4 regions of the Streptomyces griseiscabiei genome follow, and region 1 is predicted to be linked to each of the others. Evidence: riboswitches for the same ligand, from Rfam matches in the RefSeq annotation. Region 1 holds a riboswitch; each other region holds the start of a gene.
The links. A riboswitch is a leader RNA that binds a small molecule or an ion and turns the genes downstream of it on or off. The one in region 1 is predicted to bind cyclic di-AMP.
Positions count from the first base shown of each region.

Region 2: linked by a shared signal. The riboswitch ahead of J8M51_RS21970 (M23 family metallopeptidase) and the one ahead of J8M51_RS44800 (LysM peptidoglycan-binding domain-containing protein) in region 1 are both predicted to bind cyclic di-AMP.
Region 3: linked by a shared signal. The riboswitch ahead of J8M51_RS10665 (C40 family peptidase) and the one ahead of J8M51_RS44800 (LysM peptidoglycan-binding domain-containing protein) in region 1 are both predicted to bind cyclic di-AMP.
Region 4: linked by a shared signal. The riboswitch ahead of J8M51_RS26790 (M23 family metallopeptidase) and the one ahead of J8M51_RS44800 (LysM peptidoglycan-binding domain-containing protein) in region 1 are both predicted to bind cyclic di-AMP.

Region 1 is NZ_JAGJBZ010000006.1:43,951-49,478, forward strand. Features, by position in the region: gene J8M51_RS44790 (cytochrome P450 family protein) at 1-295, shown strand, start outside; gene J8M51_RS44795 (transglycosylase family protein) at 501-1,580, shown strand; cyclic di-AMP (ydaO/yuaA leader) riboswitch at 1,756-1,936, shown strand; gene J8M51_RS44800 (LysM peptidoglycan-binding domain-containing protein) at 1,941-2,645, shown strand; gene eno (phosphopyruvate hydratase) at 3,048-4,328, shown strand; gene J8M51_RS44810 (FtsB family cell division protein) at 4,489-4,986, shown strand; gene J8M51_RS44815 (DUF501 domain-containing protein) at 5,051-5,528, shown strand, end outside.
Region 2 is NZ_JAGJBZ010000002.1:1,045,879-1,051,406, forward strand. Features, by position in the region: gene J8M51_RS21965 (M16 family metallopeptidase) at 1-1,315, shown strand, start outside; cyclic di-AMP (ydaO/yuaA leader) riboswitch at 1,564-1,737, shown strand; gene J8M51_RS21970 (M23 family metallopeptidase) at 1,750-2,538, shown strand; gene J8M51_RS21975 (GntR family transcriptional regulator) at 2,740-3,444, shown strand; gene J8M51_RS21980 (HPr family phosphocarrier protein) at 3,672-3,953, opposite strand; gene J8M51_RS21985 (bifunctional acetate--CoA ligase family protein/GNAT family N-acetyltransferase) at 4,155-5,528, shown strand, end outside.
Region 3 is NZ_JAGJBZ010000001.1:2,478,252-2,483,779, reverse strand. Features, by position in the region: gene J8M51_RS10690 (8-amino-7-oxononanoate synthase) at 196-1,326, shown strand; gene J8M51_RS10685 (DUF397 domain-containing protein) at 1,384-1,608, opposite strand; gene J8M51_RS10680 (helix-turn-helix domain-containing protein) at 1,618-2,478, opposite strand; gene J8M51_RS10675 (ATP-binding protein) at 2,726-3,184, shown strand; gene J8M51_RS10670 (DUF6328 family protein) at 3,156-3,662, opposite strand; gene J8M51_RS10665 (C40 family peptidase) at 3,808-4,281, opposite strand; cyclic di-AMP (ydaO/yuaA leader) riboswitch at 4,285-4,455, opposite strand; gene J8M51_RS10660 (hypothetical protein) at 4,873-5,190, opposite strand; gene J8M51_RS10655 (ATP-dependent Clp protease proteolytic subunit) at 5,198-5,528, opposite strand, start outside.
Region 4 is NZ_JAGJBZ010000002.1:2,177,272-2,182,799, forward strand. Features, by position in the region: gene J8M51_RS26785 (alpha-galactosidase) at 1-1,939, shown strand, start outside; cyclic di-AMP (ydaO/yuaA leader) riboswitch at 2,242-2,400, shown strand; gene J8M51_RS26790 (M23 family metallopeptidase) at 2,405-3,418, shown strand; gene J8M51_RS26795 (IS481 family transposase) at 3,625-4,581, opposite strand; gene J8M51_RS26800 (DUF6250 domain-containing protein) at 4,793-5,509, shown strand.

The sequences.
Region 1 (5,528 bases):
CGCCGCGGCCGACCGCGACCCCGCCCGCTTCGACGACCCCGACACCCTCGACCTCTCCCGCCGTGACAACCAGCACCTCGGCTACGGCCACGGCATCCACTACTGCCTCGGCGCCCCCCTCGCCCGCCTCGAAGGACAGACCGCGCTGGCGACGCTCCTCACCCGCCTCCCCGACCTGCGACTCGCGGTGGATCCGGCCGATCTGAGATGGAGAGGAGGGCTCATCATGCGGGGGTTGCGCACGCTTCCGGTCGAATTCACCCCGCGAGAGCGGTCTGTGAGCAGCCCGGCATGAGCGGTACGTAGTAGTACCCAGGCAGCCTGTAGCACTACCCCATTCCGCGAAGGAAGATGACGCTCCCTCAAGTCTGTGATCTTCACGTGATCTGCGCTGCATTAACTTGTGACAACTGATCGACTGCGGCTACGTTCACACGTCAGTGCGAAGGGGGCACCACACCCTTCGCACAGGTCACTGCTGTCGTGTGAAAGGCAACCGCATGCTCTCCGGGAACGGTCGTCACCGTCGCCCCCGTCAGGCTCCGGCCCTCCTCGTCGCGGCCGGAGTGACCGGATCGGCCATCGCCATCCCACTCCTCGGCGCCACCGGCGCGAGCGCGGCCAGCGGAACCACCTGGGACCAGGTCGCGGAGTGCGAGAGCGGCGGCTCATGGAGCGCGGACACCGGGAACGAACGCTACGGCGGCCTTCAGCTGACCCAGGACAACTGGGAGAAGTACGGCGGTCTCGAGTACGCGACGACCGCCGACCAGGCCAGCCGCTCCCAGCAGATCGCGGTCGCCGAGAAGGTGCTCGCCGACCAGGGCGTCGGCGTCTGGGCCACCTGCGGACTGCTCCACAACCTCGGCGGCGACTCCGGTTCCGCCGACGTGGACACGGGGGTCGTGGACGACTCGACGAAGTCGGGGTCGGGGTCGGGGTCGGACGGCTCGTCCGAAAAGTCTGACTCATCGAAATCATCAGATTCATCCGCTTCATCGGATTCATCCGCTTCGACCGATCGGGACGACGAGGCCGACGGGGTCGACGGGTCCGGCGCAGCGGACGGGGCCGACTCGACCCAGTCGGCCGGTTCGGGCGATTCGGCCGACTCCGGTGCGTCGGGCGACTCGAACGCCGACGCCTCCGAGGGCTCCGCCAAGACCGAGAACGGTACCGAATCGGGCAAGTCGCCCCAGAGTGACAGCTCCACGGCTCCCGATGACGGCGACAGCGGTACCGGCCGTCACCGGGGCGCCAGCGCCGACGAGAGCGCCGGCGCCGACACGGGGGCCGGTACCGGCGCGGACGCGGCCGACGACGGCTCCCGTGCCGCCGACTCCAAGTCCTCCGGCCGGCACGCCTCCCGCGGCGGCGACACGGCGCGCGAGGCCGCCGACGGTGCCTACACCGTCCAGGCGGGCGACAGTCTGACGGGCATCGTGAACTCGCTCGGCCTGGACGGCGGGTGGCGCGGGCTGTACGCCGAGAACGAGGACACGGTCGGAACTGACCCGGACCTTATCCTTCCCGGTCAGACCCTCGAAGTCGGTGCCGAAACGGGCGAAAAGCAGCGGTAGTTCGGGTCATGGTTCGCCCCTGAATGCCCGTTTTGATCTACATGGGAGATGAATCACAGACCCCGTGATCGTCTTTGAAATTCGGGCAATCACCTGTTTACGGTCGTGACCGCTCGCCACAGCGGGCCCCTGCGGTCGTACGCCGAATCCTGCCAACGGCCGCAAGGAACAGTCGTCGCGTCAAGCGCCGTAGGCAGGAGCGGGGGACCCAAGGTAAGTGCCGGGCCCAGCGGTTCACGCTGGACCGGCTCGGGGTGAAGCCGCGTGAAGCGAGCCGGAAGGCGAGCGAGCGCGGCCGGGCAACTCAACCGGCCCGAACCCGACAGCTCACCTCGCAGGCGTCGGTGAGGGGATCTCTCCATGCTGTTCTCCAGCAAGGGCAAGCACCGTCGCCCGTCCAAGGCCGCTCGCGCCATCGCCGTCGCCGGTGTCACCGGCGCCGCCGCCATCGCCGCCCCGCTGATGGCCGCCGGCAGCGCCTCCGCCGCCACCGCCTCCGAGTGGGACACCGTCGCCCAGTGCGAGTCCGGCGGCGACTGGTCCATCAACACCGGCAACGGTTACTACGGCGGCCTGCAGTTCTCCGCCTCCACCTGGGCCGCCTACGGCGGTACGCAGTACGCCTCCACCGCCGACCAGGCGAGCAAGGCCCAGCAGATAGCGGTCGCCGAGAAGGTCCTCGCGGGCCAGGGCAAGGGTGCCTGGCCGGTCTGCGGCACCGGCCTGTCCGGCGCCTCGTACGACGGCGCCGCCGCCTCCGGCGGCAACACGAACTCCGGCTCCACGCAGCAGAACACGCAGAAGAGCACGGAGAAGAGCGCGCAGAAGAGCACCGAGGACACCCGCGCCTCCCGCTCCTCCGAGCGCGCCACCGTCGAGACCCCGACCGGCAAGAAGGTCAAGAAGGGCGACGGCGAGTACAAGGTCGTCAAGGGCGACACCCTCAGCGGCATCGCCGAGAAGAAGAACGTCAAGGGTGGCTGGGAGAAGCTCTTCGAGCTGAACAAGGACATCATCGACGACGCCGACTTCATCTACCCGGGCCAGCAGCTCCACCTGAGCTGACCCGTCGAAGCCGGTGGGGACGGATCCGGCTCGGTGAGGGCGGGTCGGGCTGGGCCGAAAAATCCGGCCGCTCCCCAGCTGAACCACAGCCCGCTCACATCCGTGTCCTCCATAGTGAAGGCCTCGTGAGGGCCGTCCCCCCGTCCCCACGGGCTCCCCGCTCCGGTGCGCATTCCCCCGTACGCACCGGGGCGGGGCTTTTCTCTGTCCGGAGAGAGGGCCGTTCCCCCTTCTGTTCACTTTCTCGCCCACCCCCCTTTGTTCCGGCAGGGAACAATGGGTACCGTCTGTCTGTCCACGGGACGGTCGGTCGGCTGCCGACGGCCCGGGGGCGGTTAGGCTCTAGTCGCAAGGCCCGCGGGCCCCGCACTTTCAGCGTCACATCCCATGAAGGAGATGCTCGTGCCGTCCATCGACGTCGTCGTAGCCCGGGAAATCCTGGACTCCCGAGGCAACCCCACGGTCGAGGTCGAGGTCGGCCTCGACGACGGCAGCACGGGTCGTGCCGCCGTTCCGTCCGGCGCCTCCACGGGTGCCTTCGAGGCCATCGAGCTGCGCGACGGTGACCCGAACCGCTACCTCGGCAAGGGTGTCGAGAAGGCCGTCCTCGCGGTCATCGAGCAGATCGGCCCGGAGCTCGTCGGGTACGACGCCACCGAGCAGCGCCTGATCGACCAGGCCATGTTCGACCTGGACGCCACCGACAACAAGGGCTCCCTCGGCGCCAACGCCATCCTCGGCGTCTCCCTCGCCGTCGCCCACGCCGCCTCCGAGGCCAGCGACCTCCCGCTCTTCCGCTACCTGGGCGGCCCGAACGCGCACCTGCTGCCCGTTCCGATGATGAACATCCTGAACGGCGGCTCGCACGCCGACTCCAATGTGGACATCCAGGAGTTCATGATCGCCCCCATCGGCGCGGAGTCCTTCTCCGAGGCCCTGCGCTGGGGTGCCGAGGTCTACCACACCCTCAAGAAGGTGCTGAAGACCAAGGGCCTGTCCACCGGTCTCGGCGACGAGGGCGGCTTCGCCCCGAACCTGGAGTCCAACCGCGCCGCGCTCGACCTCATCATCGAGGCCATCAAGCAGGCTGGTTACGTCCCCGGTGAGCAGATCGCGCTCGCGCTCGACGTCGCCGCGTCCGAGTTCTACAAGGACGGCAAGTACGAGTTCGAGGGCAAGTCCCGCTCGGCCGCCGAGATGACCGAGTACTACGAGGAGCTCGTGGCGGCCTACCCGCTCGTCTCCATCGAGGACCCGCTGTTCGAGGACGACTGGGCCGGCTGGAACACCATCACCTCGAAGCTCGGCGACAAGGTCCAGATCGTCGGCGACGACCTCTTCGTCACCAACCCCGAGCGCCTCGCCCGCGGCATCGAGGAGGGCTCCGCCAACGCCCTGCTCGTCAAGGTCAACCAGATCGGTTCGCTGACCGAGACCCTGGACGCCGTCGAGATGGCCCAGCGCAACGGCTTCAAGTGCATGATGTCCCACCGCTCCGGCGAGACCGAGGACGTCACCATCGCCGACCTCGCCGTCGCCGTGAACTGCGGCCAGATCAAGACCGGCGCCCCGGCCCGCTCGGACCGCGTCGCCAAGTACAACCAGCTGCTGCGCATCGAGGAGATCCTCGACGACGCCGCGGTCTACGCCGGCCGCAGCGCCTTCCCGCGCTTCAAGGGCTGAGCCGCTCCAAGGGCTGAGCCGTTAAGGGCCCGGCCCGCGCCAGTCGTACGTACGTCCCCGTACCGGTCCCGTACCGTGTGCGGGGACGTACGCGCGTGGGAGACACGTACACGCGGAAGAAGGCAGCAGCAGAAGGCAGCAGAAGAAGGGGAAGCGGGACATGGCCGTGAAGGACCGGGACCGGGACCGTTTCTCCACCGCGACCCGGCTGAAGGTGCTCGGTGAGCAGACGGCCGCGCGGGTCTACCGCTCCCAGGCCAAGCGCCAGGTCCGGCGCTCCCGGCTGACCGGCCGGGCCGCGCTCCTCGCCCTCGTCCTCTGCTCGATGATCGTGGCGCTCGCCTATCCCATAAGGCAGTACGTCTCCCAGCGCGCCGAGATCGCCGACACGCGGAAACAGCGCCAGGAGGCGCGCGAGCGGGTCGAGGAGTTGCGCGACCTCAAGGCGCGCTGGCAGGACGACGCGTACGCCGAGCAGCGCATCCGGGAGCGGCTGCACTATGTGATGCCGGGCGAGACCGGCTACACCATGATCGACCCGGACGCGGCGAAGCAGTCCCGTACGACGCAGGGAGCGGCCGACCGCCCCTGGTACACCAATGTCTGGGACGGGGTCGACAAGGCCGACGCCGCCGACAGCCGAACGGTCACCCCGTGATCGTCACCCCGTGACCGTGAACCGATGAACCGCTGAGCCACACCGAGGACTTGAGTAGCAGGTTATGCAGACCCCTCCGCCGCCCACCCCGCGCACCGAGCCGACCGACGCCGATGTCGAGGCGTTCCAGCAGCAGTTGGGCCGCCCGCCGCGCGGCCTGCGCGCGATCGCGCACCGCTGCCCCTGCGGACAGCCGGACGTCGTCGAGACCGCGCCGCGCCTGCCGGACGGTACGCCCTTCCCCACGACGTACTACCTGACGTGCCCCCGCGCGGCCTCCGCGATCGGCACGCTGGAGGCGAACGGCGTGATGAAGGAGATGACGGAACGCCTGGCGACCGACCCCGAACTGGCCGCCGCCTACCGGGCCGCGCACGAGGACTACATCGCCCGCCGCGACGAGATCGAGGTCCTGGAGGGCTTCCCGAGCGCGGGCGGCATGCCGGACCGGGTGAAGTGCCTGCACGTCCTCGTCGGCCACTCGCTGGCCGCCGGTCCCGGCGTCAACCCGCTGGGCGACGAGGCGATCGCGATGCTGCCGG
Region 2 (5,528 bases), on a different contig from region 1:
GCCCGAGCGCGGCACCCTGGACAACGGCCTGACGGTGCTGCGCTGCCACCGCCCCGGCCAGCAGGTCGTCGCCGTCGAGGTCGTCCTCGACGCTCCCCTGGACGCCGAGCCGGCCGGCCTCGACGGCGTTGCCACCATCATGACCAGGGCGTTCTCCGAGGGCACCGACAAGCACACGGCCGAGGAGTTCGCCGCCGAGCTGGAGCGCTGCGGCGCCACCCTCGACTCGCACGCCGACCACCCCGGCGTACGCCTGTCCCTCGAAGTGCCCGTGTCGCGGCTGGAGAAGGCCCTCGGGCTGCTCGCGGACGCGCTGCGGGCCCCCGCCTTCGAGGACAGCGAGATCGAGCGGCTGGTGGCCAACCGGCTCGACGAGATCCCGCACGAGACGGCCAGCCCGGGCCGCCGGGCCGCCAAGGAGCTGTCCCGCCGACTGTTCCCGGCCACCTCCCGGATGTCCCGGCCCCGCCAGGGCACCGAGGAGACCGTCGAGGGCATCGACTCCGCGGCCGTACGCGCCTTCTACGAGCGGCATGTACGCCCCGCGACGGCCACCGCGGTGATCGTCGGCGACCTCACCGACGTCGACCTCGACGCGCTGCTCGGCGACACCCTGGGCGCCTGGACCGGCTCCCCGGCCAAGCCGAGCACCGTGCCTGCGGTGAGCGCCGACGACACCGGGCGCGTGATCATCGTGGACCGTCCCGGCTCCGTGCAGACCCAGTTGCTCATCGGCCGGGTGGGCGCGGACCGCCACGACCGGGTGTGGCCGGCGCAGGTGCTCGGCACCTACTGCCTCGGCGGCACCCTCACCTCCCGGCTGGACCGCGTCCTGCGCGAGGAGAAGGGATACACCTACGGGGTGCGCGCGTTCGGCCAGGTGCTGCGCTCCGCGCCCGACGGCTCCGGTGTCGCGATGCTCGCCATCAGCGGCTCCGTGGACACCCCGAACACCGGTCCGGCGCTCGACGACCTGTGGACGGTCCTGCGCACCCTGGCCGCCGGGGGCCTGACGGACGCCGAACGCGACGTCGCCGTACAGAACCTGGTCGGGGTCGCCCCCCTCAAGTTCGAGACGGCCGCGGCCGTGGCGAGCACGCTGGCCGACCAGGTCGAGCAGTACCTGCCGGACGACTACCAGTCGACGCTGTACCGCCAACTCGCCGCCACCGGCACCGTGGAGGCCACCGCGGCCGCCGTGAGCGCCTTCCCGGTGGACCGTCTGGTGACCGTCCTGGTCGGCGACGCCGCGCAGATCGAGGAGCCGGTCAGGGCCCTCGGGATCGGCGAAGTCACCGTCGTACCGGCCGAGTAGAAGCACAGGCGGAGGCCGAGTAGAGGCCGAGTGGAAGCCGAGTAGATATCGGGCGGAAAGACACGCACATGTGAGGCCCTGGTGACTGAAGAGTCACCAGGGCCCACGTTTGTCCGTATTGATGGCGGAGGCGGTGTGTCTGACCTGTGGCGTAGTTAACAAATCCTGTGATCCGTTTGTTATTTCGAAGACGGCCCACTTAGCGTCGGTCCGGCTGTTCGTCAGATGTTCGCCGCAGCCGCGGCACCGGACAGTCATCGCCGAGTCCCCGTATGGCGCGAGCCAGGGGAGCCGGGGACCCACCGAAGTCCCTGGGGTGAATCGGGTGCCCTTCGCGAGCGACGCGAAACGGGGGGCAGCCGTAGGAGACCTTCCTGCTCCGAACCCGTCAGCTAACCCGGTAGGCGAGAGGGAAGGAAAGGACCAGCCACTTCATGGCGTTCACCCGCGCCCCCGGCAAGCACCGCCGTCCCGGCCGTGTGCAGCGCACGACCACGAGGAACGTGGGCGTCGCCGCTCTCACCACCACCGGTGTCTTCGGCACCCTGGCCGGCCCCGCGCTCGCCGCGGAGGAGCCCGCCGTCGAGCAGACCGGCCTGAACCAGATCATCACCCTCGGCGACACGGTCGCCGACCAGGTGGACGCGCAGGCCGCCGCCCAGGAGCAGGCCGCCGAGGTCGCCGCGGTCAAGAAGCAGGCGCAGGAGGCGGCCCGCAAGGCCGCCGCCGAGAAGGCCGAGCAGGAACGTGCCGCCGCCAAGGAGCGCGAGGAGATCAAGGCCCGTGCCGCCCGCGCGGCCGAGCGCGAGCGCCTCAACACCTACGTCGCCCCCATCAGCGGCTCCTACATCTCCACCGGCTACAAGACCGGTGGCGCCGTCTGGTCCTCCGGCAGCCACACCGGTGTCGACTTCCACGCCGCGTCCGGCACGGCCGTCCTCGCGGTCGGCTCCGGCACCGTCGTCGAGGCGGGCTGGGGCGGCGCGTACGGCAACAACATCGTGGTCAAGATGGACGACGGCACGTACACCCAGTACGGCCACCTGTCGTCCATCGGCGTCTCCGTCGGCCAGCGGGTCACCCCGGGCCAGCAGATCGGCCTCTCCGGGGCCACCGGCAACGTCACGGGCCCGCATCTGCACTTCGAGGCCCGGACCACGGCCGAGTACGGCTCGGACATCGACCCCGCCGCGTATCTGCGCTCGCACGGCGTCAACGTCTGACGGACCCAACCGCTTCCCAGGAGGCCCCGGCTCATCGAGCCGGGGCTTTCCTCGTTGTGCGAACCTCTTGTGACGCACCTCCTGTCCAAAAAATATCCCTGGATTCCGGTGCGCCATCGGAAATTCCGGCTCACTGCAATAGAGTCGCTGGAAGACACGTCAATCATCGACGTTTCACGGGGATTAAGGCGGAGGTCGGTCATGCGTATTCCGGCGCACTCGGTATGCACGGCGATCCGTGATGACATCGTCGCGGGTGTCTACGAGCGCGGCAGCCGTCTCACCGAGGAACTGCTCGCCCGCCGGTACGGCGTCAGCCGGGTCCCCGTGCGCGAGGCGCTGCGCACCCTGGAGGCCGAGGGGTTCGTGGTGACCCGCCGGCACGCGGGCGCGTGCGTCGCCGAGCCGACCGAGCAGGAGGCCGCGGACCTGCTGGAGATGCGCATGCTGCTGGAGCCGCTGGGCGCCGCCCGCGCCGCCCAGCGGCGTACGGAGGCGCACCTCAAGGTGTTGCGCGGCCTGGTCAGACTGGGCCAGGAGCGGGCCAGGAGGGGCACCAGCGACGATCTGCGCTCCCTGGGCGGCTGGTTCCATGAAACGCTCGCACAGGCGTCCGGCAGCCCCGCCCTGACCTCCACACTCGCCCAGCTGCGGCACAAGATCGCCTGGATGTACGCGGTCGAGGCGCCCGCCGACCCCGTGGAGTCCTGGGCGGAGCACGGCGGCATCGTGGACGCCGTCGCGCGCGGCGACAGCGACCGGGCCCGGACCATCACCTCCCTGCACACCGAGCGCGCCACCGCCGCGCACCGGCTCCGGTTTCCGGGCGGGGCCGCCGGGGCGGAGCGCCCCGACCGTGTGAGGACTTCGCAACACCCCGTAAACATGCAGAGCCTGCGGCATTAACACGGGAGCCGTATACAAAGACGTATGAATTCCGTGGGGCATTTTTCCTGCTGCCCGCAGAACGGAATAAGAGCGGATTCGTGGCGGATGCGAAGCGGATTCGGGATGAATAGGCGAAGGGCCCGCCCGATAAATCGGACGAGCCCTTCGGTGTGTGTGCGGATGATGCGCGCGGGAGGCTTTTCAGCCCTTTCCGTCACGGTCACCCGTCACGGTCACCCGGACGTTCAGACCGTCTCGGGGAGCTCTTCGAGCCCCTCGGCGACGAGCTTCGCCAGGCGGTCGAGCGCGATGTCCGCGCCCTCGGCGTCGGAGGCGAGCACGATCTCCTCGCCGCCCTGGGCGCCGAGGCCCAGGACCGCCAGCATGGAGGCGGCGTTGACGGGGTTGCCGTCGGCCTTGGAGATCGTCACGGGGATACCGGAGGCCGTGGTGGCCCGGACGAAGATGGATGCGGGGCGGGCGTGGAGGCCCTCGGCCCAGCCGACGTTGACGCGGCGCTCAGCCATGTTGATGCTGCCCTTCGGATGTCTCGGGTATCAAGAGAGGTCTAGACCAGGTTGTCTAGACCAGTTTCCCATATGGGGCGACGTACCGGAACGGGCCCACGGCCTGACCGCGAACCGGCTGTCGCGCTTGTGTCGTGCTTCTGTTGTGCCTCCCCAGACTGCCCCGCGCCGCATACGTACGCGAGCCGTACTCTGGGGCCCATGCAGACCTCGCCGGACCGGCACGAGTACCCCGCTCACTGGGAGGCCGACGTGGTGCTGCGCGACGGCGGCACCGCACGCATCAGGCCCATCACCGTCGATGACGCCGAGCGTCTTGTCAGCTTCTACGAGCAGGTCTCGGACGAGTCGAAGTACTACCGCTTCTTCGCGCCGTACCCTCGCCTGTCCGCCAAGGACGTCCACCGCTTCACGCACCACGACTTCGTGGACCGGGTGGGGCTCGCCGCCACGGTCGGCGGCGAGTTCATCGCCACCGTACGCTACGACCGCATCGGCGCCGACGGGATGGCCGCCTCCGCCCCCGCCGACGAGGCCGAGGTCGCCTTCCTCGTCCAGGACGCCCACCAGGGGCGCGGCGTCGCCTCCGCGCTCCTCGAACACATCGCCGCCGTCGCCCGCGAACGCGGCATCAGACGCTTCGCCGCCGAGGTGCTGCCCGCCAACAGCAAGATGATCAAGGTGTTCACCGACGCCGGGTACCAGCAGAAGCGCAGCTTCGAGGACGGCGTCGTCCGCCTGGAGTTCGGCCTGGAGCCCACCGACCGCTCCCTCGCCGTGCAGCGCGCCCGGGAGCAGCGGGCCGAGGCCAGATCGGTCCAGCGACTGCTCGCCCCCGGCTCGGTCGCCGTCGTCGGCGCCGGGCGCACACCGGGCGGAGTGGGCCGCAGCCTGCTCGCCAACCTCCGGGACGCCGGCTTCACCGGGCGGCTGTACGCGGTGAACAAGGCGCTCGGGGAGGACGACAAGGAACTCGACGGGGTGCCGGCGCACCGGTCCGTCACCGACATCGAGGGCCCCGTCGACCTCGCGGTCGTCGCCGTCCCGGCGGCCTACGTCCCCGAGGTCGTCGCCGAGTGCGGGGAACACGGCGTGCAGGGGCTCGTGGTCGTGTCCGCCGGATACGCCGAGAGCGGCCCCGACGGGCGCGCGCGCCAGCGCGAGCTGGTGCGCCAGGCGCGCAGCTACGGCATGCGCATCATCGGTCCGAACGCCTTCGGCATCATCAACACCGCTCCCGGCGTACGGCTCAACGCCTCGCTCGCCCCCGAGACACCGCGCTCCGGGCGCATCGGCCTCTTCGCCCAGTCCGGCGCCATCGGGATCGCCCTGCTGTCCCGGCTGCACCGGCGCGGGGGAGGGGTCACCGGCGTCACGGGCGTCTCCACCTTCGTGTCGTCGGGCAACCGCGCGGACGTGTCCGGGAACGACGTCCTGCAGTACTGGTACGAGGACCCGGACACCGATGTCGTCCTCATGTACCTGGAGTCCATCGGCAACCCGCGCAAGTTCACCCGCCTCGCCCGGCGCACGGCGGCGGTCAAGCCGCTCGTGGTGGTGCAGGGGGCGCGTCAC
Region 3 (5,528 bases), on a different contig from region 1:
AGCCGATCCTGTCCTACGGGACCGCTCCCGGCCAAGGAGAGTTCGGACAACAGAGTGGGATCGGCGTGTGGGTATCACCACATCGTGGGCGGCCGGTCCTGCCGTTAGTGTCTGTGCACTGCCTACAAAAGCCCCCACCGGGACCGTCCACGACGGCCCGGCGCGCCGGGGTGCCCACACCACCCCGGAGGACCCATGGCGTTCGGCTGGATCGACGAGCAGGCCTCGGCGCGCCGCCGGGCCGGGCTCGTACGGACCCTGCGGCCCCGCCCCGCCGACTCGCCGCTGCTGGACCTCGCGAGCAACGACTACCTCGGTCTGGCCCGGCACCCCGAGATCACCGAGGGCGCCGCCGAGGCCGCGCGCCGGTGGGGCGGCGGGGCCACCGGCTCCCGGCTCGTCACCGGCACCACCGAGCTCCACGGCGAACTGGAACGGGAACTGGCCGACTTCTGCGGCTTCGAGGCCGCCCTCGTCTTCTCCTCCGGCTACGCCGCCAACCTCGCCGCCGTCACCGCGCTCGCCCCGCACGGCTCCCTGATCGTCTCCGACGCGGGCAACCACGCCTCCCTCATCGACGGCTGCCGACTGGCCCGGGGCACCACCCAGGTCGTCGCCCACGCCGACCCGGAGGCGGTCCGCAAGGCGCTGGGCACGGGCGGCGGGGCGCCCGCCGTCGCCGTCTCCGACACCGTCTTCTCCGTGGACGGCGACGCCGCCCCGCTGGCCGCCCTCGCCGCCGTCTGCCGGGAGTACGGCGCCGGGCTCGTCGTCGACGACGCCCACGGGCTCGGTGTGCTGGGCGACGGGGGCCGGGGCGCGGCGCACGCGGCCGGGCTCGCGGGCGACCCCGACGTGGTCGTGACGGTCACCCTGTCCAAGTCGCTGGGCAGCCAGGGCGGCGCCGTCCTCGGCCCGGCGAAGGTCATCGACCACCTGGTCAACGCGGCCCGCACGTTCATCTTCGACACGGGCCTCGCCCCGGCCGCCACCGGCGCGGCGCTCGCCGCGCTGCGGCTGCTGCGCCGCGAGCCGGAACGGGCGGCGCGGGCCCGGGAGGTGGCGCGGGAGCTGCACACACGGCTGACGGCGTCGGGCCATGAAGCGGTGCGGCCCGACGCCGCCGTGGTGTCCGTACGCGCGCCGTCGCCGGATCAGGCGGTCCGGTGGGCGGCGGACTGCCGGGCGGCGGGTCTCGCCGTCGGCTGTTTCCGCCCACCGTCCGTGCCCGACGGCGTCTCAAGGCTGCGGTTGACCGCCCGCGCGGATCTCACACAGGGGCAGATCGACCGAGCCGTGGGGATCATCGGCGATACGCGACCGTGAGTCGGCGTCCCGGCCGAGCGTCGCCGCAAGCGGAAGTGCGCACGCTGCCGGTGGTGGTCACCGCAGCGTGGTGATGAATCCCTCCCAGGCGTCGGGGTCGAACAGCAGGGCGGGCCCCGCCGTGTTCTTGGAGTCGCGTACGGCCACCAGACCGGCCCAGCGGCCGGACCCGGGACGGGCCGTCTCCACGCAGTTGTTCATTCCGGTGCTGCGGCTGCTGCGCAGCCATCGCACTTCGCGCAGTTCGGTACTGGTGGGTACGTTCCGAGGCAGTGCGGACATGGTGCCTCCTTACGCGCCGGCGGCTAGCCCGGCGATGTAATCCAACGAGTCCTCGGGCGAAAGGGCGTGGATCTGAAGGGCGTTGAAGGCCTCGACATACGCCTTGAGGTCTTCTTTCCGTTCGAGGTAGAGGCTACTCGTCAAGTGGTCGAGAACAACCACGTCCAGATCAGATGTGCTCCGAAATGAGAAAATTACGAAAGGGCCGGTGAGGCCGATATGCGCCCCGGCAGTGAACGGGAGCACCTGCAGTCGCACTTGGGGAAGGCGCGCCGCCTCCACCAGACGGACCAGCTGCCGGGTCATGATCTCGGGGCCGCCCACCTCACGTCGGAGAACGCCCTCGTCGAGCACCGCGCTCAGCCGCATCGGCGGGCTCCCGCGCAGCACTTCCTGCCGCGCGAGCCGCACCTCCACGAGCGCGTCGATTTTGTCGTCTTCCAGCCCCTCCACCGCGGCCCGGGTCACCGCCCGCGCGTACTCGGGGATCTGCAGCAGTCCCGGCACCACCGAGGTCTCCAGCGTCCGCATCCCGCCGGCCTGGGACTCCAGACTGATGAAGTCCCGGTACGTCGGCGGCAGTACACCCCGGTACGCGTGCCACCAGTTGTGCCGCCCGCCGCCGTCCTCGGAGCCCGCGAGCGCCAGCAGCAGTTCCCGTAACTCCGTGTCGTCGACCCCGTAGGCGTCCAGCAGCCTGCGGACGTCCGCGGGCTTCACCCCGCTGGCGCCCGTCTCGATCCGGCTCACCTTGGACTGGTGCCAGCCCACGCGATGGGCCGCCTCGATACTGGTGAGCGCGGAACGGGTGCGCAGGACACGCAACTCGGCACCGAGCTTGCGGCGGCGCACCGCCGGACCGTACTGCATGGGATTCTCCTTCCGCCCGGCGCGCGAAGTCGGGGTGACGACAGAGGATGGACGAAACCCTCACCCAAATACGGTCGGCCGTCGGATAGTTCACCGCTTCGAGCGACAGATATATGCATATCTTGGTGGATCGCCACCCGTGACGGCCCAGGTAGTGGCAGTCTGGCGCGAAGCACCAGTCCGGGACCGTAGTCGAACCATCCGCTCCCTGTCGGACACCGGTCCCGTGGGAAAGGGACGCCTCGCCATGGCAGATCACCTGGAAGCATCCGTCACTCTGCCGAGCGATCCCGCCTCGGTGTCCGCGGCCCGGAACTACGTCGCCAGTGTGCTCGCCGAATGGGGCCTGCCGGGCGACACCGACATCGCGGACACCGTGCGCCTGATCGTGTCCGAACTCGCCACCAACGCCGTCCAGCACACCCTGGGCCAGTCGCCCACGTTCACCGTGGACCTCGCGCTCGACCGGGACGAGCACTTGCGCATCGGCGTCACCGACAGTCACCCACGCTTCCCGAAACGGCTGCCGGCCGCCGTCCAGCAGGACAACGGCCGGGGCATGGTCATCATCCGCTGGCTGACCGCCGAGTGCGGCGGCAGGCTGAGCGTCAGACCCACACGGGAGGGCGGCAAGACGGTGGCGATCGAACTTCCGTGGACGGTTCCCGTCCAGCCGGTCACGGCCGGCGGTCCGCAGGAGACCTGAGGGAGTGCGCGCGTCCCACCAGCCGCGGCAGCACACCCCACAGGAACACACATCCGACGAGGGTGCCGGCCCCGGCGGCGATGCCGGCCGCCCGGTCGAGCGTCACATCCACGACCAGCAGGACGGATCCGGCGAAGGCGAGGATCAGCACCACCAGGCCCGCGCCGGCCAGCCGGGAGGAGACCCGGACGATGACGGGCTTGGCGTTCTGCCCGAAGAGCGAACGGTGCAGTGCGGCCGGGGCGGTGAAGAGGGCCGCAGCGAGGACCGCGAGGAGCAGGGTGGTGACATAGGTGGCGCGCTGCACGGAGTCCAGCTCCGGGAAGCGCGGGGTGAAGGCCAGCGTCAGCAGGAACGCGAAGAGGATCTGCACCCCCGTCTGGGTGACCCGCAGCTCCTGGAGCAGTTCGGAGAAGTTGCGGTCTGCGCGTTCGAGGGGGGTCTCGTTGCGTGCGGGGACGGTGTGTTCGTCGGCCATGGGCGGACGGGTAACCAGATCCGGCCATGGCACGCCTGTTCGAGGCGTGGTCGCCGGTGGGATGCCGGTCGGGGGCGCCCGTTGGCGGCACCCGTCGAGGGCGCCCGTCGGGGGCGGCGGAGCCTCCGCCGCCCCCGACGGTGGGTCAGCGGACCCGGCCGTACCAGACGTTCTTCGTCCAGAGCTTCTGCAGCCGGACGATGTCACCCGTCTTCGGCGAGTGCCAGATCTTTCCCTTCCCCGCGTAGATACCGACGTGATAGACGTTCGAGCCCGAGTGGAAGAAGACGAGGTCTCCGAGCTTGCGGCTGCTCGCGGAGATGTGCTTCGTCTTGTTGTACTGCTGCTGAGCAGTACGGGGCAGCTTCTTGCCCGCCTTCTTGAACGAGTAGAGCGTCAGCCCTGAGCAGTCGAACCTGCCCGGGCCCGTGGCGCCGTACTTGTAAGGGGAGCCCTTCTTGGAAGCCGCGACCTTGAGTGCCTTCGACGCCACTGTGGCGGCCTCGGCGCCGGATGCGGCGCCCGGGACCACGATGCTGCCGCTCACTGCGGCGATGGTGAGAGCCGAGGCCGTGCCGGCCCGGGTCAACAGCGACGGGACACGATTCAGCGCAGACATGCGCAACCCTTCGTCAGCCGCCTGTGAAGGATGACCTGTCGGATTCGGGCTGGCGAAGTTGCCCGGCCGCTGACGCGGCTTCACCCCAAGGGCTGCTCGGCCCGGTCATGGCTTGACCGTTCCGGCGACCCGTCGTGCTTGGGTCCTCCACTCCTGCCGATGCACTCCTGTCGACCGGTCATCCGGGTAGCGGCAGGACTCGGCGTCCACCCGGATCGCCCCGCCGCTGCGGCGGGGGCTTGTCGTCAGGAAGGGATCTTGGCGCACGGACGTCCGAAAATCCCAACGGAACCGTGGATTTGTGGTCTTACTCACCACTCGACCGTTCGGGTGGACAGAGCCTTTTCGGCTGTTGTGTCCCACTGGTCGAGGAGGTCCGCACCAGCACCGGAATGAGGCGTTCCGGCCATGTACCAGGCATGTTGCGCAACTTCACAGGTCCTCATGACGTATGGGCCGATGGGTCGATCACGGTAGGCCGTCCGGAGGGCGGGAAACCCGGACCGGACGCTCCGTCAGTAGTACGGCGAACGGCCCGGGATCGGTTCAGACGGCCGAGCGGTCCCGTGCGGGGGAGGTGAGTTCCTGTGCTCAGGCGGGCGAGTCCTCCGGCTCCGGGGGCAGGGCCACGCGGCCGGCCCGTCGTTCGCCGTCGAGGACCCGCAGCGCCCGCGCGAGGGTCGGGGCGTGCACCTCGTTCTCCCCGCGCCTGTGCATCAGTTCGAGCGCTTCGCGCAGTGCGATCGCCTTGGCGACGAGCGCCTGCGCCGCGCGCAACCCGCGGTAGGTGTCGCCCGGGCGAGCCGGATTGATCCGGCCGAGCAGATCGACCACGTCCAGGTAACGGTCGATCAGCTCCGCCTCGGCGCGGGTGAGCGCGGGCAGCGGCGGCAGTTCCGGTGGCAGCATCCGCGCCTCACCTCGCGCCGGGGAGCGGGTGGGAGCTCCTGCGGCTCGGGATCACCCGGTCGGCCAGCCCGTACGCCACCGCCGCCTCGGCGTCGAGGAACTTGTCCCGCTCGATGTCGGCGCCGACCCGCTCCGGGCTCTGCCCCGTGTGCCGGACGAGCATCTCCTCCAGCATCCGGCGGTTGCGCGTCAACTCCGCGGCCTGGATGACCAGATCGCTCGTCTGCCCCTCGATCCGGCCGCTCACCTCCGGCTGATGGATCAGCACGCGTGCCCCCGGCAGCATGAACCGCTTGCCGGGCGTGCCCGCCGCCAGCAGCACCGCGGCGGCCGAACCC
Region 4 (5,528 bases), on a different contig from region 1:
GCTGGCCGCCCGGCAGCAGCTGGCGTACTGGCCGTTCGAGGCCCCGGTCGACGGTCACGAGGAGTATCCCGTCGAGGGCGGCCCCCGCTTCACCCGTCCCGCGCTCTCCGTGCGCACGGACGAGCGGCGCGGCACCGAGTGGACCTTCCGGGGGCACGAGGCCGACGGCGACGAGCTGCGGCTGCGGTTCGGTGACGACGGACTCGGGATCACCCTGCACTACCGGATGCGCGACGACGTGGTCGAGCGCTGGGTGACCCTGGCCAACGACGGGCCGGCGGTGGAGCTGCTGCGGGCCGACTCGGCGACCTGGACGCTGCCGCCGCGCGCGGAGGAGTCCTGGCGCCTCTCCCAGCTGCACGGGCGGTGGGCGGCCGAGTCCCGGCTCGTGCGCGGCGACCTCACCTACGGCGAGAAGGTCATCGGCAGCCGGCGCGGCCACACCGGGCACCAGCACCTGCCCTGGGTCGCCCTGGACACCGACGCCACCGAGGAACGCGGCGAGGTCTACGGCTGCGCCCTCGGCTGGTCGGGGTCCTGGCGGATCGCCGTCGCCCAACTCCCGGACGCCCGTGTGCAGATCACCGGCGGCGCCGGTTACGACGAGTCCGGGCTGCTGAGGCTGGAGACGGGGGAGACGTTCACCACGCCCGTCTTCGCCGGCCTGTGGAGCGACGGCGGCTTCGGCGGGGCCAGCCGCGCCTGGCACGCCTACCAGCGGGCGTACGTCATCCCGGACGCGGAGCAGGACCGGCCGGTGCTCTTCAACTCCTGGGAGGCCACCGAGTTCGACATCTCGGAGGACCAGCAGGGGACGCTGGCGCGGGCGGCGGCGGCCATCGGGGTCGTGCTGTTCGTGGTGGACGACGGCTGGTTCGGGGCGCGGACCAGCGACCGGGCCGGGCTCGGCGACTGGGCGCCCAATCCGGACCGCTTCCCGAAGGGGCTGAAGCCGCTCGCCGACTATGTGCACGCCCTCGGGATGCAGTTCGGTATCTGGGTCGAGCCGGAAATGGTCAACCCGGACAGCGAGCTGTACCGGGCACACCCCGAATGGGCACAGTTCCAACCGGGACGAAAGCGGACGGAGCTGCGTAATCAGCTCGTTCTCAACCTCGCCCGCGAGGATGTTCAGGAATACCTCTGGGAGCGGCTCGACGCGCTGCTGTCCAGCGCGCCGATCGACTACGTGAAATGGGACTTCAATCGCTGCTTCACCGATGCCGGCTGGCCCGGAGAGCCGTATCCGCAGAAGCTGTGGGTCGAGCATGTGCGTGCCTTCTACGCGCTGCTGGACCGGCTGCGGGCCGCGCACCCGGGGGTGGCGTTCGAGTCGTGCTCGGGCGGCGGCGGCCGGATCGACCTCGGGGTCATGGCGCGGACCGACCAGGTGTGGACCTCCGACAACACCGACCCGCTGGACCGGCTCGCCATCCAGCACGGCTTCAGCCAGGTCCACCCGGCGCGGGCCATGGCCGCCTGGGTCACGGACAGCCCGAACAACCAGCTCAACGGCCGGGTCAGCTCGCTGCGGTTCCGCTTCGTCAGTGCCATGGCCGGGGTGCTCGGGGTCGGCGGCGACCTCACCCGGTGGTCCGAGGAGGAGCTGGCCGAGGCGCGCGGCTGGGTCGGGCTGTACAAGGAGATCCGGCCGGTCGTGCAGCGCGGCGACCTCTACCGGCTGCGGCCCCCGGCGGGCGGGCTGAGCGCCGTGGAGTACGTCCACGGGGACGAGGTCGTCATCCTCGCCTGGCTCCAGGCCCAGCACTACGGCGAGCCGCTCGCCCCGCTCCGGCTGCGTGGACTCGACCCGGAGGGCACGTACGAATGCCGCGAAACGGGCGAAGTGTACCGAGGGGCGGTGCTGTTGCATCACGGGTTGCGGACGGGACTGCGGGGCGACTTCGATGCGGCAGTTATCCGCCTGCGTCGCACTTGAGTGAACTGTCCGAAATGCAGCTGTAATTCCAACAAGCCCTGGAATAAAGCCTACTGGGTCGTAGGTGCGTGAGCAGCGTCATATTCGTGACGTTCCGTTGCCGCCATGTCCACGTAATCCGGGCGGATTTCCAGGGTGGTTGGAAAAGGGCCAGGATCGGTGATTTACGGAGCGTGATCGTGAATTGATGTAAGGATCAGGGAGGAAGACGCACAGGAAGTCCCAATGGTTGTCTCTGTGGGCACAAGTCGCTTACGTTCGGCGTCAATCCGGACGGACGCCCAATCCTGCCGCCGACCGGAGCCGCGTACCGACCCGATCCACGGCAGGAGCGGGGGACCCACAGGAATCACCGCCTGTTCCGGTCTCCGGAACGGCTAGGGGTAAAGCCGTGCGCAAGCACGGCCGGACATCTCCAGTCCGCACCCGACAGCTCACCTCGCAGGCGCCGGAGAGGAATTCGCCATGCCCGCGAAGGGTAAGCACCGCCGTCCGAAGTCCCAGCGTTTCACCCGCTCGATCGCCGCCGCGGGGACCGGTGGCGCGGCGCTCGCGCTGCCCCTGATCGGAGCCGCCGGCGCCCACGCCGCGACCCCGACGGCCACCGTTTCCGGGGTGGCCGAGAAGACGGCCACCGTCGCCGCCGAGAAGGCCGCGGCCGAGGCGGGCGCACGGATCGAGCAGGCCGAGAAGGCCGCGCAGGCGGAGAAGACCAGCACCAAGAAGGCGCCGACCAAGACCTACTCGGTCAAGGTCGGCGACTACCTCGCCAAGATCGCGGACGAGCAGGACGTGGACGGCGGCTGGAAGCGGCTGTACTCGGACAACCGCGCCGCGATCGGCTCCGACCCGTCGCTCATCCACCCGGGACTCAAGCTCAGCATCGGCGGGCAGGCCGGCTCGGGCGGGACGTCGCAGTCGTCCAAGCCGCAGCTGTCGCAGTCCTCGAAGCCCGCCGAGTCGTCCGGGTCCTCGCAGTCGTCGAAGTCCTCCGGCTCGGCGAAGCAGGAGTCGAAGGACACCCAGGCGTCGACCTCCACGTCGAGCAACCAGTCCTCGTCGTCCAGCGGCTCCGGCTTCAGCGTGCCGATCCAGGGCGCCACCGTCGGCACCGCGTACAAGACCGCCGGCAGCATGTGGTCCAGCGGCTACCACACGGGTGTCGACTTCGTGGCCCCGACCGGGACGACCCTCAAGGCCGTCGGCGCGGGCACCGTCGTCTCCGCCGGCTGGGGCGGCGCGTACGGCAACCAGGTCGTCGTCAAGCTCGCCGACGGCTACTACGCCCAGTACGCCCACCTCTCCTCGATCTCCGTCTCCGCGGGCCAGTCCGTGAGCGGCGGCCAGCAGATCGGCCTCTCCGGCGCGACCGGCAACGTCACCGGCCCGCACCTCCACTTCGAGATCCGGACCAGCCCGAACTACGGCTCGGACATCGACCCGCTGGCCTACCTCCGCTCCAAGGGTGTCAGCGTCTGACGGCACCTCGACCGCGTACGCGGCGAAGGCCGGCTCCCGTGACCGGGGGCCGGCCTTCGGCGTCTCCCTAGGGCCTGTCTTCACATTCCCGCCTGCCCCGCGACGCCATGCACGCTCCCCCACTCTCGGCTTCGCTCGACCGGGAGGTACCCCCACGACGCCGCGGGGCCGCCCTCCGGGCGACGACGGGAATGTGAAGACAGGCCCTAGCTGTATTGAGCCGCAGCGTTGTTGACGCGGCTGATGGGTGGCTGGCCGCCGAGTGCGGTGTGGCAGCGGTGGTGGTTGTAGGTGTGCAGGAAGTCTGCCAGGGCGTCGGCGCGTTCGGTGTTGCTGGTGTAGGGCCGCAGGTAGGCCCATTCGTCGAGCAGGGTGCGGTTGAAGCGTTCGACCTTGCCGTTGGTCTGCGGCCGGTAGGCGCGGGTGAGCTTGCCGGTCGCGCCGAGGTCGGCCAGCGCCTGCTGCCAGGCGAAGCTCTTGCGGTAGGGCCAGGCGTTGTCGGTCAGGACCCGCTCGATGCGGTCGATGCCCGATGCGGCGAAGAAGGCCGCGGCCCGGCGCAGGAAGGCGGCGCAGGTGTCGGCCTTCTCGTCCGGGTGGATCTCGCTGTAGGCGACGCGAGTGTGGTCGTCGACGGCGGAGTGGACGTAGTCGAAGCCCATGCCGCTGCGCGTGGTCCGGCCCGCCCGGCGGCCCAGCACCTTGTGGCCGCCGCCGTCGGGGATCCGGCCGAGCTTCTTGACGTCGACGTGGATCAGTTCGCCGGGGCGGTCGCGTTCGTAGCGGCGGATCACGGCGCCGGTGGGGCGGTCCAGCCAGGCCAGGCGGTTGAGGCCGTGGCGGGTCAGGATCCGGTGCACGGTGGAGGTGGGCAGGCCCAGGACCGGGCCGATGCGGGCCGGGCCGGGCTTGCGCTCCCGCCGCAGCCGGCACACCCGGTCCTCCGCCGTCGCCGGGGTGCGGTGCGGCGTCCGATGCGGCCTGCTCGAACGGTCAAGAAGCCCGGCCTCGCCTTCACAGCGCCAGCGGCGGATCCACTTGTGGGCCGTGGCGCGTGAGATGCCCATCTCTGCGGCCACGTGCGCCACGGGACGACCCGAGCGGACACGTTCGACGAGCAGCCGCCTGCCGTGAACGGTCAGCCGGGCATTACGGTGGGACACGAAGACCTCCGAGCGGTGTGTTCCTAGACAGCTCCACCACATCGGAGGTCTTCGCCATGTTCAAGACCCGCCAGTGTCAACAACGCTCATGCTCAATACACCTAGCGGCGTGTTGCGGTCCTGTGGCATGGCCGATCGCGGTCTCGACAGCACCGTCCGGCACGGGGACAGTGATCCTTGTAAGCGCTTTCTGTCCGCGCGAAGGAGCCTCATGACCACCCGCAGAGCTTTCGGAACCCTCGCCGCCGGCGCCGCCCTCGCGGCGCTCGCCCCGGCGGGCCCCGCGTCCGCGCACACGCCCCGGCGGCGCGGCCGGCTGATCGCCGCCGACGACTTCCGGCACGGGCTCCGGCAGTGGGCCGTGGAACTGGAGAGAGGCGGCACCGTCACGGCCGCGCGGGGCGTGCTGGAGGTGGATGTACCGGCCGGGGCCACGGTCTGGTTCAGGCGGAGGCTGGAGGGGCCGTACGTCGTCGAGTACACGGCCACGCCGGTCTCGGCGGGCGGGGTCAACGACCGGGTCTCCGATCTCAACAACTTCTGGAACGCCGTCGACGTGCGCTCACCCGGTGATCTCTTCGCCACTCCGCGCGGCGGCGCACTCGCCGAGTACGACTTTCTGAAGACCTATTACGTCGGGTACGGGGCCAACACCAACACGACGACGCGGCTGCGCCGGTACGTGGGGGAGGCGGGTGTGCGGCCACTGATCCACGACTACACCGAGCCGCTGCTCGTCGCGAACGAACCGCATCATGTCCGGATCGTCTCCGACGGGTCGACGGTGCGGTGGTGGAACAACGGGCGGCTCGTGTTCGACTACGTCGACCCCGCGCCGTACACGGGTGGGCACTTCGCCTTCCGGACCACCTGGAGCCACTTCCGGATCGAGGACTTCAGGGTGTGGAGGCCGGCCGGGCGGCACTGACCGACCTGGTGTATTCCGG